Regions from separate parts of the Micromonospora sp. II genome, predicted to be linked through region 1. Evidence: riboswitches for the same ligand, from Rfam matches in the RefSeq annotation. Region 1 holds a riboswitch; the other holds the start of a gene.
What was found. Region 1 has a riboswitch for cobalamin ahead of A8711_RS17225 (ferredoxin). Riboswitches for the same ligand answer to the same signal wherever they lie in the genome.
Positions count from the first base shown of each region.

Region 2: linked by a shared signal. The riboswitch ahead of A8711_RS14140 (ribonucleoside-diphosphate reductase subunit alpha) and the one ahead of A8711_RS17225 (ferredoxin) in region 1 are both predicted to bind cobalamin.

Region 1 is NZ_LYXF01000031.1:19,766-28,002, forward strand. It holds partial or broken gene A8711_RS31515 (Fe-Mn family superoxide dismutase) at 1-29, opposite strand, end outside; gene cobF (precorrin-6A synthase (deacetylating)) at 280-1,059, opposite strand; gene cobN (cobaltochelatase subunit CobN) at 1,056-4,655, opposite strand; gene A8711_RS17225 (ferredoxin) at 4,652-5,296, opposite strand; cobalamin riboswitch at 5,386-5,567, opposite strand; gene A8711_RS17230 (sulfite reductase subunit beta) at 5,613-6,491, shown strand; gene A8711_RS17235 (precorrin-8X methylmutase) at 6,488-7,153, shown strand; gene A8711_RS17240 (precorrin-2 C(20)-methyltransferase) at 7,150-8,237, shown strand, end outside.
Region 2 is NZ_LYXF01000024.1:542,323-550,559, reverse strand. It holds gene A8711_RS14155 (acyl-CoA thioesterase) at 1-347, shown strand, start outside; gene A8711_RS14150 (LysE family translocator) at 351-977, shown strand; gene A8711_RS14145 (PrsW family glutamic-type intramembrane protease) at 1,013-1,840, opposite strand; cobalamin riboswitch at 1,961-2,177, shown strand; gene A8711_RS14140 (ribonucleoside-diphosphate reductase subunit alpha) at 2,290-4,686, shown strand; gene A8711_RS14135 (ribonucleotide-diphosphate reductase subunit beta) at 4,677-5,705, shown strand; gene A8711_RS14130 (MFS transporter) at 5,728-6,963, opposite strand; gene A8711_RS14125 (condensation domain-containing protein) at 7,002-8,237, opposite strand, start outside.

The DNA.
Region 1 (8,237 bases):
GCGTCGAACACCAGGATCGGGGTTGAGCCCTGCCCGACGTTGGCTGGCGCAACCAATTAGACGCGCCCGTACTGAAACGGTCGCCGACATCCGATCATCAACGGATCACTACGCGATCTACTTACTCCGCGTGGAGCACGGCCGCTACAACGGCGATTGTAGTGAAGGAAGGCTCGGCGCAAGGCGTTAGAGCGGCACGCACAGTAACGGGTTGCGGCCAACGATCGCAGGAGTGCGTTCACGGCTGGGTGATCATCGGTGGGTCAAAGGATGTGATTCTCAGGATCGCCGCTCGAGGCTGCCGGCCCGGCGCAACAAATACGTGTCCATGACCCAGCCGCGGCTCTGTTTCGCCGCCGTCCGCCGGGACCAGATTCGGTCGGCGACCTCGTCAAGGTTGCCGGCCACCAGTTGCTCGTCGGACGAGCCGAGGTTCGCGCCCCACCAGATCCGCCAGGCCGACAGTTCGGGGAGCTGGCGACAGGTCAATGCCCCGTCGAGCAGGACGACGAGGTTGTCGTGTGTCGCCGCGTCGTGGAGCAGGCGGCGGCCGGTCGTGATGGTGATCGGGCCGCCGATTGTGTTGAGGACGAGCCGGTGGTGTGCCGCCAGCAGTTGGATGCTGCTGAGGCCGGGTACGACGTCCACGGTGATGTCGACCCGTGCGCGTTCGGCGATGCGGTCGGCCACACGGATCGCCGAGTCGTACAGGGCCGGATCGCCCCAGACGAGCACTGCGGCGTCTCCCGGGTTGTCCAGCAATGCCTGCTCGAACGCCTCGGCCCGTGCCTCGTGCCAGTCGCGTACCGCGCCGGTGTAGTCGGCCGGGCCGGCACGGTCGCGTTCCGGGTCGGGTACGTGCACGAGCCGCCAGGCGCCGGTGACGTGCCGGGCGCAGATCGCCTCGCGCATCGCGATGAGGTCGGCCGTGCCCGGGTGCTGTCCGGTCTTGTCGGCGACGAGGAAGTAGTCGGCCTCGTTGAGTGCCCGGACGGCCTGGGCCGTGACCAGTTCGGGGTCGCCCGGGCCGAGGCCGACCAGGGTGAGGCGCCGTGTCACGCCTGATCCTCCAGGTCTCCCTCGACCTCGAGGTACACGCGGGCCATCTCCGCCATGACCTCGGCGTCCGGTTCGGCCCACAGTCCACGGTCGGCGGCCTCGTTCAGCCGTTCCACGATGCCGCGCAGTGCCCAGGGGTTCGCGCGGCGCATGAACTGCTGGTTCGTCTCGTCGAGGACGTATTCGCGGGCCAGTGACTCGTACATCCAGTCGTGGACGACACCGGCGGTGGCGTCGAAGCCGTAGAGGTAGTCCACGGTGGCGGCGAGCTCGAACGCTCCCTTGTAGCCGTGGCGCTGCATCGCCGCGATCCAGCGCGGGTTGACCACCCGCGAGCGGAAGACGCGGTTGGTCTCTTCCTGCAGGCTGCGGGTGCGTACGGCGTCGGGCGTGGTGGAGTCACCGACGTACGCCCTGGGTTCGGCGCCGGTCAGCGCGCGGACCGTGGCGATCATGCCGCCGTGGTATTGGAAGTAGTCGTCGGAGTCGGCGATGTCGTGCTCGCGGGAGTCGATGTTCTTCGCGGCGACGGCGATGCGCCGGTAGTTGGTTCGCATGTCGTCGGTTGCCGCGATGCCGTCGAGGCCGCGGCCGTAGGCGAAGCCGCCCCAGGCGGTGTAGACGGCGGCCAGGTCGGCGTCGTCGCGCCAGGTGCCGGACTCGACGACCTGGAGGATGCCGGCGCCGTACGATCCGGGCTTCGAACCGAAGATCCGCGTGGTGGCCCGCCGCTGGTCGCCGTGCTCGGCGAGGTCGTGGCGGGTGTGTGCCCGCACGTAGTTGCGCTCATCGGGTTCGTCGAGCCCGGCGACGAGCTGCACGGCGTCGTCGAGGAGTTCGATGACGTGCGGGAAGGCGTCGCGGAAGAATCCCGAGATGCGCACGGTAACGTCGATGCGGGGCCGGCCGAGTTCGTCGAGGCCGATCACCTCCAGGCCGTTGACCCGGCGTGAGGCCGTGTCCCAGATGGGGCGTACGCCCAGCAGCGCCAGCACCTCGGCGATGTCATCGCCGGAGGTGCGCATCGCGGAGGTGCCCCACACGGAGAGGCCGACCGATCGGGGATGCTCGCCGGTTTCGGCGAAATGCCGGGCGACGAGGGACTCGGCCATCGCCTGTCCCGTTTCCCAGGCCAGACGGGACGGAACGGCCCGCGGGTCGACGGTGTAGAAGTTACGGCCGGTCGGCAGGACGTTGACCAGTCCGCGCAGCGGGGAGCCGGAGGGCCCGGCCGGGACGAAACCGCCGTCGAGCGCGTGCAGGACGTTGGTCAGTTCGTCGGTGGTGGCGGCCAGTCGCGGCACGACCTGCTCGGCGGCGAAGCGCAGGACGTCGCGTACCACCGGGTCGTCGTGCAGCGCGTCGATCGCGTCAGCCTGCCAGCTGGCCTTCTCCATCGCCTCGATCAGGGCACGGGCCTGCGCTTCCACGGCGTCGACGTCGGCCGCCGGGGCGTCCTCGGCAAGACCCAGCGCGGCGCGCAGGCCGGGCAGTGCCCGGTTCTGTCCGCCCCAGACCTGTGTCGCGCGGAGCACGGCGAGCACCAGGTTGACGCGTGCCTGTCCGGTCGGCGCCTGGCCGAGCACGTGCAATCCGTCGCGGATCTGTACGTCCTTGATCTCGCACAGCCAGCCGTCGACGTGCAGCAGGAAGTCGTCGAACTCCTCGTCGCCGGGCCGTTCGTCCAGGCCGAGGTCGCGATGCATTTGTGCGGACTGCATCAGCGTCCAGATCTGCTGGCGGACCGCGGGCAGCTTTGCCGGGTCCATCGCGGCGATGTTGGCGTGCTCGTCGAGCAGTTGCTCCAGCTTGGCGATGTCGCCGTAGCTTTCGGCGCGTGCCATCGGCGGCACCAGGTGGTCGACGATGGTGGCGTGCGCGCGGCGCTTGGCTTGGGCACCCTCGCCAGGATCGTTGACCAGGAACGGATAGATCAACGGCATGCTGCCGATTGCCGCGTCCGTGGCGCAGGCGGCTGAGAGCGCGGCGTTCTTCCCCGGCAGCCACTCCATCGAGCCGTGTTTGCCGAGGTGCACCACCGCGTCGGCGCCGAAGCCGTGTTCGAGCCAGCGGTACGCGGCCAGGTAGTGGTGCGACGGAGGCATGGCCGGGTCGTGGTAGATCGCGACCGGGTTCTCGCCGAAGCCACGCGGGGGCTGGATGAGGATGACGACGTTACCGGCGCGCAGGGTGGCCAGCACGATGTCGCCGTCGTCGTCGACGAAAAGCGAGCCGGGAGCCTCGCCCCAGGTCTCGGCCATGGCGTCGCGCAGCGCGGCGGGCAATCCGGCAGTCCAGCGCCGGTAGTCGTCCCGGCTGACACGCACGTGCGACTCGCTGAGCTGAGCCTGCGTGAGCCACTCCTCGTCCTGCCCACCGGCGGCGATCAAAGCGTGGATGAGCGCGTTGCCGGCCGTCGTGTCGGCATCCTCTCCCTCGACCGGGAGCAGCGGGTCGAGCCCGGGAATTGCGCCGGGTGCGCCGAGGTCGTAGCCGGCATCTCGCATCGCGCGCAGCAATCGGATCGCCGACACGGGCGTATCGAGGCCGACGGCGTTGCCGATGCGGCTGTGCTTGGTCGGGTAGGCCGACAGGACGAGGGCCACCTTGCGCTCGGCGGGCGGGACATACCGCAGTCGGGCGTGGTTGACGGCGATGCCCGCGACGCGGGTGCATCGCTCAGGGTCGGTCACGTAGCGGGGCAGGCCGTCGGCGTCGACCTCCTTGAATGAGAACGGGACGGTGATGAGGCGGCCGTCGAACTCGGGGATGGCGATCTGGGTCGCGGAGTCGAGCGGGGTGACGCCTTCGTCGGACGCCTCCCACTCGGCTCTGCCGGACGTGAGCGCCAGAGCCTGCAGCACGGGGATGTCGAGGGCGCGCAGCCGTTCGACGTCCCAGGACTCGTCGTCGCCGCCGGCGCTCGCGGTGGCGGGCCGGGCGCCGCCGGCGGCCAGGACCGTGACGACGATCGCGTCCAGGGTGGCGAGTTCGGCGTACAACTCCTCGGGCGCCGCCCGCAGTGACGAGACGTAGATCGGTACGCCGGCGGCCACGCCGGTGGTGTCGATGGCATCGGCGAGTTCGTGGGCGAACGCGTTGTTGCCGCTCACCTCGTGGGCCCGGTAGTACAGGACTRCGACGCGGGGCCGGGCGTCCGGGGCCGGCTGCCGGCTGACTCCCCACTCGGGCAGCACGGCCGGCGGTTCGAAGCCTTCGCCGGTCAGCAGCACGGTGTCGGACAGGAAGGCGTGCAGTTGGCGCAGGTTCTCCGCGCCGCCCTCGGCGAGGTAGCGGTGCGCCTCGGCGCAGACGCCGATCGGGACGGTCGACAGCCCCATCAACGCGGCGTTCGGCGTCCGTTCCCCACCGAGCACGACCAGGGGACGGCCGGTGCCGCGGATCAGCGCGGCGAGGTCGCGTACGTCCTCGGGCGAGCCGAGCACCCGCAGAACGACCACTTCGGCCTCGGTGGTCAGGGTGTCGCGGCGCTCGCCGGTGAGCCGGGCAGGGTTGGCCCAGGACCAGTCCGCGTTGCTGGCCCGCGCCGAGAGCAGGTCGGTGTCCGAGGTGGACAGCAGGGCGATACGTGTCATGTTTCTCCTTCGGTGACACGGGAGCCGAGGCGCAGGTCGCCGACCGGACGGCCGGCGCGTAGGTGCTCGCCGACGAGGCGTGCCGCGTCGCCGGGTCGCACCGGCCCGTACCAGGTGCCGTCGGGGTGCACGACGGCGACTGGTCCGTGGTTGCACGGGAACAGGCAGCCGGTCTGGGCCATGAGGACGTCGGCGTCGGTGAGCTGCTGCTCGACGAGCGCGCCCACGATCGCGCGATAGGTCTCGTCCGCGCCGCGGGCACTGCAGCGCGGGCCGCGGCACAGCAGTAGATGATGGCGGTACGGCGGCAGGGTGTCCCAGGCCGGTGAGGTGAGTGGCGCCTCGTGCCCGGTGATCGCGCGCTCGCCGAACCGGATGACCGGCGGGTCGATCTGCTGACGGTGCCAGTGGCCGGCCACGCGTCCCACCCACGAACGGGCGAAAGTCAGGTCGTCGGTGCTCACCGGTTCCAGGCGAACCTCCCGGGCGCCCTCGGCGTGCAGCAGGTCGAGCACATGGGTCAGCGTCGGCTCGCCGGCTTGCAGGAAGGCCAGTCGGGCGCCGGCTGCCTCGGCCTGCCCGCGTAGCACCGGCGACGCGGCGTCCGTCAGTGCGGTCGCGACGTGAACGAGGACGCTCACGGGGTCAGGAGCCGGTGATCCGGTGCGATCGGGACACGGGGTCTTCTTTCGTCCGGGGCCTGTGCGCGAGGCCTGGATGGGCACGTGTCGCAGACGGATCTGCGGCCAGCAGGTCTTCGGACTCGGGATCAACCGGACGGGGCGCCTTCCCAGACCGTGGGTCCAGTGGCGTCGTGCCCCGCCCGTCACCCTCACCGCTGCGCGTCAGTCCCGGATTCGCACCGGGTTCCCTGGCTCATGGCTGAGTTTGACTGGCATCACGACGGTAGCACCGACAGCCGGTGTCGCCGGGGACGGGCTCTGGCACCATGTCGCCGTGACCGAGAGGACCCGCCGCGACCTGTGTCCCGGCCTGCTGCGCCCATGGATCGCCGACGACGGCGCGCTCGTGCGGGTGCGCGTCCCCGGCGGGATCGTGCCGACTGCGGCGCTGTGCGCACTCGTGGAGGTGGCCCGTGCGCACGGCGACGGCGCGGTCCACCTGACCAGCCGCGCCAACCTGCAGGTGCGCGGTCTCGAGCACGACGATGGGCGGCTGCCCGAGACCGTCGTCGCCGACGTCATCGCGACCGGGCTCGTACCGTCCACGTCGCACGAGCTGGTCCGCAACATCCTCGCCTCACCGCTGACCGGACGCAGTGGCGGCCGGGCCGATCTACACCCGGTCGTCGCCGGACTCGACGCACGGCTGCGCGCCGAGCCCCGGCTCACCGCGCTGACCGGACGGTTCCTGTTCGTGCTTGACGACGGCCGCGGTGATCTGGTCAGCCGTGACTTGGACCTGGGGTTGGTGGCGCTCGACTCGGACACCGCGCAGCTACGCGCCGGAACCTCGGCGTGGGGGCCAGTCATCCGGCTGGACGAGGCCGCCGCGGCGCTGACCGGGCTCGCCGTACGCTTCGCCGGGCTCGCGGGTGACCGGCCTGACTCACCCTGGCACGTCGACGAGCTGCCCGGCGCCGGCGCCGCGCTGCTGGGCACCGTACTCGACCGTGCCGAGCGGACCCGGGTGAGCACACCTCCACCCGCGCTGGGCAGGATCGTTCAGGATGACGGCCGCGTCACCGCGCACCTCGCGGCTTCCGGCGGCCGAGTGGACGCTCCCCTGCTGGAGGAGATCCGCGCGCTCGGCGCCGGCGAGATCGTCGTCACCCCGTACCGCACCCTGCTCGTCCCCGATCTGGAGAACGCATGAGTCTCACCACACCGGCACGCCGCTACGACTACGTCACCGACGGCGCGGCGATCTACGACGCCTCGTTCGCCACCATCCGTGCCGAGGCCGATCTTTCGGGTGTGCCGGCCGACGCCGAGAAGGTCGCGGTGCGGATGATCCACGCATGCGGCCAGACCGACCTCACCCGCAACCTGGTGATCCACCCCGGCCTGGTGGCCGCCGCCCGCGGGGCGCTGGAGGCGGGGGCGCCGATCCTGACCGACGCGCACATGGTCGCCGCCGGCGTTACCCGCGCCCGCCTGCCCCGTGACAACGAGGTCCGCTGCTTTCTGCACGAACCCGAGGTCCCGGCGCTTGCCCACCGGTGGGCAACGACCCGGTCGGCGGCGGCGGTGTCGCTGTGGACCGACCACCTCGCCGGCGCGGTCGTCGCCTTCGGCAACGCCCCCACGGCCCTGTTCCACCTGCTGGAGATGCTGCGCGACGGCGCGCCACGACCAGCTGCGATCATCGGTACGCCGGTGGGATTCATCGGCGCCGCCGAGTCCAAGCAGGCGCTCATCGACCTCGCCACCGACGCCCCCGGCCTCGACGTGCCCTATCTCGTGGTGACCGGGCGCCGGGGCGGCTCGGCGATGGCCGCCTCCGCGCTCAACGCCCTCGCCCGGGAGGCGGAGTGACCGGGCGGCTGTCCGGCGTCGGGGTCGGCCCGGGTGATCCCGAACTGATCACGCTCAAAGCCGCCCGGCTGATCGGCGCGGCCCAGGTCATCGCCTACCACCAGGGTGTCGGCAAACAGTCCAACGCGCGCCGCATCGCTGCCGGGCTGTTCCCGGACGACGTGATCGAGGAGGCGCTGGTCTATCCGGTGACGACCCAGAGCACCGAGCACCCGGGCGGGTACGCCGGGGCGATGGCCGACTTCTACGCCGAAGCCGCCGAGCGGCTGCGGGCCCACCTTCGTGCGGGCCGCGACGTGGTCGTGCTGGCCGAGGGCGACCCGATGCTCTACGGCTCGTTCATGTACCTGCACGACCGGCTCGCCGGCGAGTTCGACACGCAGGTCGTCGCCGGTGTGCCCGCCTTCGCCGCCGCCACCGCCACCACCGCCCTGCCGCTGGTCCGGCAGACCGACGTGCTGACCGTGCTGCCGGGAACGTTGCCCGAGCCCGAGCTGGCCCGGCGTCTCGCCGACACCGACGGGGCGGTGATCATGAAGCTGGGCCGGACGTTCACCAAGGTCCGCTCGGCGCTCGAGCAGGCCGGGCGCGTCGAGGGCTCCTGGTACGTCGAACGGGCGTCGATGACCGCCGAGCGGGTACTGCCTGTCGCCGACGTGGACCCCGCCACGGTGCCGTACTTCTCGATCGTGCTGGTCCCCGGCGACACCCGGCCCGGAGTGGCCCGTTACGACCTCCCGGCCACCAGGGTCACCGAACCTTATCCCGGTGCCGAGGTCGTCGTCGTGGGCCTCGGCCCCGGTCCCGATCGGTGGCTCTCCCCCGAGGCGTCGCAGGTGCTCGCCGAGGCCGGCCACGTCGTCGGCTACGGCCCGTACGTCCAGCGCGTCGCGCAGCGCCCCGGACTCGTCCGCCACGCCTCCGGCAACACGGTCGAGCTCGAGCGGGCCCGGCAGGCGCTCGAACTGGCGCTCGCCGGTGAGCGCGTCGCGGTCGTCTCCGGCGGTGACGCGGGCGTCTTCGGCATGGCGTCGGCGGTGTTCGAGGCCGCGGAGGACCCCCGCTACGCCGGCGTCGCCATCCG
Region 2 (8,237 bases), on a different contig from region 1:
ACGGACCGGCCGTCACCGCCGCCATCGACGAGACGGCCTTCCTGCGCGCTGTCCGCGTCGGTGACGTGGTGCACGTGGACGCCCGGATCACCTGGGCCGGCCGCAGCTCGATGGAGGTGGCCGTGAAGGTCAGCGCGGACCGCTGGGACCGCGCGGTGCCGCCGGTGGACGTGGCGACCGCGCACCTGGTGATGGTGGCCGTGGACGACGAGGGCCAGCCCCGGCCGGTGCCGCCGCTGCTGCCCGGCACCGACGGTGACCGGCGGCGCTACCGGGAGGCGCAGATCCGGCGCGAACACCGGCTGGCGCTGCGCCGGGCGCTGCTCGACGGCGCCGAGGAGGGCTGAGGCGTGCTCGGACTGTCGGCGGCCACGCTCGCGGGATACCTGGCCGCGATCGTGGTGCTCATGCTCACCCCCGGGCCGGACATGATGTTCGTGCTCGCCAACGCCACCCGGTACGGCGCGCGGGCCGGGGCGGTGGCGGCGCTCGGGGTCGCGGCCGGGGAGGCGGTGCACGTCGCCGCCGTGGTGGCCGGACTCGCCACCGTGATCGCCGCGTCCCCGGTGCTGTTCACCGCGATCCGGTGGGCCGGTGCGGCGTACCTGATCGTGCTGGGCCTGCGGGCGCTGCGCGGCACGGGCCGGCCCGGCGTCGCGGCGGACGGGGCGGACGGCGGCGGCGCCGGGCGGGCGTTCCGGCGCGGGCTGCTCACGAACCTGCTCAACCCGAAGATGATCCTGTTCAGCGTGGCGTTCCTGCCGCAGTTCGTCCGGCCCGACGCGGGCCCGGTGGCGGCACAGCTGGTGCTGCTCGGCGCGCTGTTCGTCGCGGTGCAGCTCACCGTGGACCTGGCTCTCGGCGTGGGCGCCGGGCGGTTCGCCCGCCGCTGGGGCGACAGCCGCTGGTCGCGGCGGGTCGACCGGCTCTGCGCTGTCGCCTTCGTCGCGCTCGGTGTCCGGCTGGCCGCCGGCTGACGCTTGCTCGACTCCAGCTCGCCGAGATCGCGGCATCAGGAGGGCTCCGACCCCGCCACCTCGGCGAGCTGGTGAGGATCACGCTCCGGCGCCCGGGGCGGGGCGGCGGGCCGCTCGCGGTCCAGGTGCAGGCGCAGCAGCACCCAGCCCAGCGACACACCGCCGATGAACACGTACGCGGGCTGCGTGCCGAACGTGTCCCAGCAGGTGTGCAGCGTGACGGCGGCGGCGAAGGTGAGCAGGAACGCCGCCAGTCTCCGGCCGCCGGGCGCGGCGGCGAACGTGAACAACGCGGCGGCGGTCAGCCCGGTCCAGGCCAGGTGCGCGGCGGGCGCGGTGAGACCGCGAACCAGCAGCGTCCGCTCGACGGCGCCGAGGTTGCCCTCCGACCCGACGAACGCGGCGAACGCGTACCCCATGGTCTCCAGCGCGGCGAACCCGGCGCCGGAGGCCACGCCGATCACCAGGCCCTGCGCCGGTGACCGGTGCCGCCGCCACAGCAGCAGGATGCCGGCCGGCACGATCAGCTTCGCGGTCTCCTCGGCCAGGCCGACGAGCGCCATCGGCAGGACGCCGAGGCGGTGCAGGGTGCCGTACTCCAGCCAGCCGGCGGCGACCACGCCGACCACGCCGCCGAGGAGCGCGGCGACGCCGACGACGGAGCCGGGGACCGGGCGGCGGGCCGGCCGCCCCTGGGCGAAGGCCAGGAACGTGGCGGGCGCGACGCACGCGCCGAGCACGATCAGCGCCGGCACGAACGTGACGGTGCCGGTGCCGGACAGTGTCTCCAGCACCAGCAGGTGAAGCCCGACGCCGACGAGCAGGACCGCCACCCACGCCCAGCGGCGTCCGGTATTCCCCATACGCCGAGTATCGCGCCCGGCGGCGAGCGCCGGCATCGGGGGTAGGCACTGTGGACAGTGAGATCCATGCGACACGCCCGACACGACATCTGGTGTTGCCCAACCGCCCTCACCGCCATATATGGTGGTGCCGCAGCTGGTTCGGCCGAGCCCTCCGGGGCGGGGCCGAGGCAAGAGGGAACCCGGTGGGAATCCGGGACTGCCCCGCAGCGGTGAGTGGGAACGACAGCCGTCAACAGCACTGGGCCACCGGCCTGGGAAGCGACGGCCGGTAGGCGACCGGCGACCCCGGTCGGGCCCGCGAGTCCGAAGACCTGCCAGCGCGCCGTGCGCCTCCGCGTACGGCGGCCGGAGGTCGCGCGGGACGACCGACGCCAGCAGCCGGGCCGGCCGCGCCGTGCCCGTTGGCGTCTCCCGCCGTCTCCAGACGGTGACAGCGAGGAGAGGTCATGACTGTCGTGCAGGAAAGCCCGCCGGCCACCGGCGGCGGGTCCGAGGCCCGCCGGCCGGCGATGCGGGTACGCAAACGGGACGGCGACACCGAGCCGGTGGACGTCGGCAAGATCGTCCGGGCGGTCGAACGCTGGGTCGCCGACCTGGACGAGGTGGACCCGCTGCGGGTGGCCACCAAGACGATCAGCGGGCTCTACGACGGGGCGACCACCGCCGAGCTGGACCGGCTGTCGATCCAGACCGCGGCGGAGCTGATCGGCGAGGAGCCGCAGTACTCGAAGCTGGCGGCAAGGCTGCTGGCCGCGTACGTGGACAAGGAGGTCCGCGGTCAGGGCGTGGCGAGCTTCAGCCAGTCGATCGCGTACGCGCACGGGCTGGGGCTGATCGGCGACGAGACGGCCGCGTTCGTCGCCCGGCACGCGCGCAAGCTCGACGACGCCGTGGACCCGGACGGCGACAGGCGGTTCGAGTACTTCGGACTGCGCACTGTCGCGGACCGCTACCTGCTGCGGCACCCGCAGTCGCGGCTGGTGGTGGAGACGCCGCAGTACTGGCTGCTGCGGGTGGCCTGCGGACTGTCCCGCACCCCGGGCGAGGCGGTCGGCTTCTACCGGCTGATGTCCAGCCTGGCCTATCTGCCCAGCTCCCCCACGCTGTTCAACTCCGGCACCCGGCACACCCAGATGTCGTCGTGCTTCCTGGTCGACTCGCCGCGCGACGAGCTTGACTCGATCTACGAGCGCTACCACCAGGTGGCGAAGCTGTCGAAGTTCTCCGGCGGCATCGGCATCGCCTGGTCGCGGGTGCGCGGCCGGGGCGCGCTGATCCGGGGCACGAACGGYCGGTCCAACGGCATCGTGCCGTTCCTCAAGACGCTCGACGCCGGGGTGGCCGCGGTCAACCAGGGCGGCCGGCGCAAGGGCGCGGCCTGCGTCTACCTGGAGCCGTGGCACCCGGACGTGGAGGAGTTCCTGGAGCTGCGGGACAACACCGGCGAGGAGTCCCGGCGTACGCACAACCTCAACCTGGCCAACTGGATCCCGGACGAGTTCATGCGCCGGGTCGAGGCCGACGGCGAGTGGTCGCTCGTCGATCCGTCGGACGCCCCGGAGCTGCCCGACCTGTACGGGGAGGCGTTCGACGCCGCGTACCGGGCGGCCGAGAAGAACGCGGTCCGCACGGTACGGGCCCGGGACCTGTACGGGCGGATGATGCGCACGCTCGCGCAGACCGGCAACGGCTGGATGACGTTCAAGGACGCCGCGAACCGGCTGTCCAACCAGACCGGTGAGCCGGGCAACGTGATCCACCTGTCCAACCTGTGCACCGAGATCCTGGAGGTGAACGACGACGCCGAGACGGCGGTGTGCAACCTCGGCTCGGTGAACCTCGGCGCCCACGTCACCGCCGACGGGGTGGACTGGGAGCGGCTGCGCGCCACGGTCCGCACCGCTGTGGTGTTCCTCGACCGGGTGATCGACATCAACTACTACCCGGCCGAGCAGGCGGCGGCGTCGAACCCGCGCTGGCGGCCGGTCGGGCTCGGCCTGATGGGGTTGCAGGACGCGTTCTTCACGCTGCGCCTGCCGTTCGACTCCCCCGAGGCGAAGGAGCTGTCCACCCGCGTGCAGGAGGAGATCCTGCTGACCGCGCTGGAGACCTCCGCCGGGCTGGCCGAGCGGTTCGGGCCGCATCCGGCGTACCCGCAGACCCGGGCCGCGAAGGGTGACCTGCACCCGGACCTGTGGGGCGCGGAGCCGGCGCAGGCCGGACGGTGGGCGGCGCTGCGCGAGCGGATCGCCGCAGGCGGGCTGCGCAACTCGCTGCTGGTGGCGATCGCACCGACCGCCACCATCGCCTCCATCGCCGGCTGCTACGAGTGCGTCGAACCGCAGGTGTCCAACCTGTTCAAGCGCGAGACCATGTCCGGGGAGTTCCTCCAGGTCAACACGTACCTGGTGCGGGAGCTGAAGGCGCGCGGACTGTGGACGCCGCAGGTCCGCGACCGGATCAAGCGGGCCGAGGGCTCGGTGCAGGACATCACCGAGCTGCCCGCGCCGGTGCGGGAGCTGTTCCGCACCGCCTGGGAGCTGCCGCAGCGGGCGCTGATCGACCTGGCCGCCGCGCGGGCGCCGTTCGTCGACCAGTCCCAGTCGCTGAACCTGTTCCTGAGCGCGCCGACCATCGGCAAGCTGTCCTCGATGTACCTGTACGCCTGGAAGGCCGGGCTGAAGACCACCTACTACCTGCGTTCCCGTCCCGCCACCCGCATCCAGCAGGCCACCGTCGCCCCGGTGCCCGCCCCGGTGCCCGGCGTGGTCTCCGCCGTGAGCGACGACGAGGCGCTGGCCTGTTCCCTGGAGAACCCCGAGAGCTGCGAGGCATGCCAGTGACCACCACCGCACCGACCCGGCACATGCTGCTCGACCCCGGCATGGACCTGACCCTGCGGCCGATGCGCTACCCGCGCTTCTTCGACCGGTTCAAGGACGCGATCAGGAACACCTGGACGGTCGAGGAGGTGGACCTGCACTCGGACCTCGCCGACCTGGCGAAGCTGTCCCCCGCCGAACGGCACCTGGTGTCGCGGCTGGTGGCGTTCTTCGCCACCGGCGACACGATCGTCGCCAACAACCTGGTGCTCAACCTCTACCAGCACGTCAACTCGCCCGAGGGCCGGCTCTACCTGTCCCGGCAGCTGTTCGAGGAGGCGGTGCACGTCCAGTTCTACCTGAACCTGCTCGACACGTACGTGCCGGACGAGAAGGAACGGTTCGCCGCGTTCGCCGCGGTGGAGAACATCCCGTCGATCGCCCGCAAGGCCGAGTTCTGCTTCCGGTGGATCGACTCGATCTTCGAGCTGCGCGAGCTGCGGACCCGCGACGACCGGCGGGCGTTCCTGCTCAACCTGATCTGCTTCGCCGCGTGCATCGAGGGCCTGTTCTTCTACGGCGCGTTCGCCTACGTCTACTTCCTGCGGTCCCGGGGCCTGCTCAACGGGCTGGCCTCCGGCACCAACTGGGTGTTCCGGGACGAGTCGATGCACATGGCGTTCGCGTTCGACGTGGTGGAGACCGTACGCGCCGAGGAACCGGACCTGTTCGACGCCGAGATGGAGAAGCAGGTGAAGGAGATGCTGGCCGAGGCGGTGGAGTGCGAGGTGAGCTTCGCCGCGGACCTGCTGGGCCAGGGCGTGCCGGGGATGTCGCTGGCCGACATGCGCGAGTACCTCCAGCACGTGGCCGACCGGCGCCTGGCGGTGCTCGGCATCGCCCCGATGTACGGCAGCGCCAACCCGTTCGCGTTCATGGAGTTGCAGGACGTGCAGGAGCTGTCGAACTTCTTCGAGCGTCGGGTGTCGGCGTACCAGGTCGGCGTGACCGGCAGCGTCACGTTCGACGACGACTTCTGACCGCCGCTCCCCGCCCCGGCCGTCACGGCCGGGGCGGGGCCGGGCTCTCACCGGGCAGCGCCGCCGCCCGGACCCGCCCGATCAACGCCACCACGGCGAGCGCCAGCACGGCCACCACCACGAACGCGGTACGCAGGTCCAGCGCGCCGGCGAGCAGGCCGATCACCGGCGCCGCGAGCAGCGCGCCCGGCCACTGGCCCATCGCCACCACGGAGACGCCCTCGCCGGACGTGAGGCCCGGCTGCTCACCGGCGAAGCCGAGCACCGTCGGGGTCACGCACGCCAGGCCGAACCCGAGCAGTCCGAACCCGGCCATCACCGCCGCCGGATGGGGGTACGCCACCGGCAGCGCCACGCCGGCTGTCGCGACCAGCGCGGACAGCCGGACGAAGCGGATCCGCCCGACCCGGCCGGCCAGCCGGTCGCCGAACAGCCGGGCGACGGTCGCGGCCAGCGCGAGACAGGTGTACGTGGCCGCGGCGAGCACCGCCGTGGCGCCGGCCACCTCGGTCGCGTACAGCGCGCTCCACTGGGCGCCGGCCATCTCGATGAACGAGGCGAGGAAGGCGATCACCGCGAGCAGCAGCAGTTGCGGGGTGAACCGGTCACGCAGCCGGCGCCGCGCCTCGCCGTCCTTGGTCTCCTGGCGGGGCGTGTCGGGCAGCCAGCGGTGCGTGGCGATCAGCAGCGCGCCCAGCAGGACACTGGTGACGGCCATCTGCGCCGACGGCGACATCCCGATCGCCGCGGCCCCGGTGCCGCAGAGGCCGCCGACCAGCATGCCGATGCTGAAGCCCGCGTGGAACGTGGACAGGATGGGCCGCCCGTACCGCTTCTGCACCTCGACCGACTGGGCGTTCATCGGCGTGGCCAGCAGGTTCGCCGCGAAGCCCCAGACCGCGAGGCCGCCGACCAGCGCCACCACAGTGGTGGACGCGGCCAGCAGCGGCGCGTTGAGCAGGATCAGCGCGGCCCCGGCCAGCGCCAGCCGGCGGGTGTTGATCCGGCTGATCAGCACCGCCACCACGACCAGGGAAACCAGCTCCCCCGCGTTCGTGGCGATGTTCGCCAGGCCCCAGCCGGTGTTGCCGACCCCTACCGCGTCCCGCACCTCCGGCACGCGGGCCGACCACCCGCCGATGGCGAGGCCCATGATGACGAAGAGCAGCGCCACCGACCAGCGGGCCCGTACGGCCGAGCGGGGCACCGGCGGCGCGGGCTGCTCCGTCGTGTGCTGGTTCGTCGAGGTGTCCGTCATGGTCGTCGTACCTCTCTGGGATCGGTCCGTCGGAACTCCTACCCGATCGCGTGGTCGAGGAAGCACGCACCGTCAGGAAGGCGTACCCGTTCCGGTGTGGTGCCGGGGTCGGTGACGAGCGCCGAGACCACCGCGACGTAGTCGTCGATCAGCCCGCGTACCAGGTCGTCGCCGAAGACACCCCGGTTGCGGATCACCACGCCGCCGGCCCGGTCGTCGTCCACCACGACGATCGGTGAACCCCGCTTGACCCAGACGGGCAGACATTCGGGCGGCACGTCGGCGGCGACCACCGGCGGCGGGGTGCCGGGCGCGGCCCGGGCGGTGATGTCGACCGGCTCCACCCGCAGATCCGGGCAGTGCAGCACCGGCGACGCCGACGCGGCGGACTGGAACCAGGCGTCGAACAGGTGGTTGTCCGGCCAGGGGCGGATCGCCGCGAAGCCGGGACGGACCGCCCGGGCCAGCCGGTGGTACGCGGTGGCGTGCGCGACGGCCCCGGCCAGCGAGGCGTGCGCGGCGCCGACCACAGCGCTCATCGGCGCGTCCGGCGCAACGTCGACCGGCAGGTAGACGTTGTTGGTGAACTGCCCGACGAGCTGCCGGGACAGCGGGCTCTCCCGGCCCAGCGTGGTGGTGCCCAGCACCACCCGGGACCGGCCGGCCCGCCGCGACAGCAGCACCAGGTACGCGGCGAGCAGCAGCACGTACGGGCTGGTGCGGGCCCGCCGTGCGGCCGGACGAAGCCGCGCGGTAATCTCGGGCGGGAACGCGAAGCGGGTGGCCACCTCGGCGCTGAGCGCGACGTCCGGCGCCGGCGGCGACGCCGGGAAGAGCTGGTACGGCTCCACCGGCCGCAGCCGGTCCCGCCAGTACGCGGCCCGGGCGGCGGCGTCGACGCCGTTGCCGGACTGCTCCGCCTCCTGGAGCGCGGCGAGCGCGGCCGGGTCCACGCCCAGCGGCGGCTGCGGGTCGGCCGCGCCGAGCCGGGCCGCGTACGCGTGGCACAGGTCCTCCACCACGACGCGGCACGACCAGCCGTCGGAGACCATGTGGAAGAAGCAGAGCGCGAGCACGTGCTCGGTCGCGGAGAGCCGGACCAGCGCGGCCCGCCACAGCGGCGCCCGGCCGGGGTCGAACGCGTCGTTGCGGTGCGCGTACGCGATCTGCTCGACGCGGGCCTGCTGCTCGGCCGGCGGCAGTCCGGACAGGTCGACGTACTCCAGCGGCGACTCCACGTGCGGCAGGATCCGCACCTCGGGCTGCACGCCGAT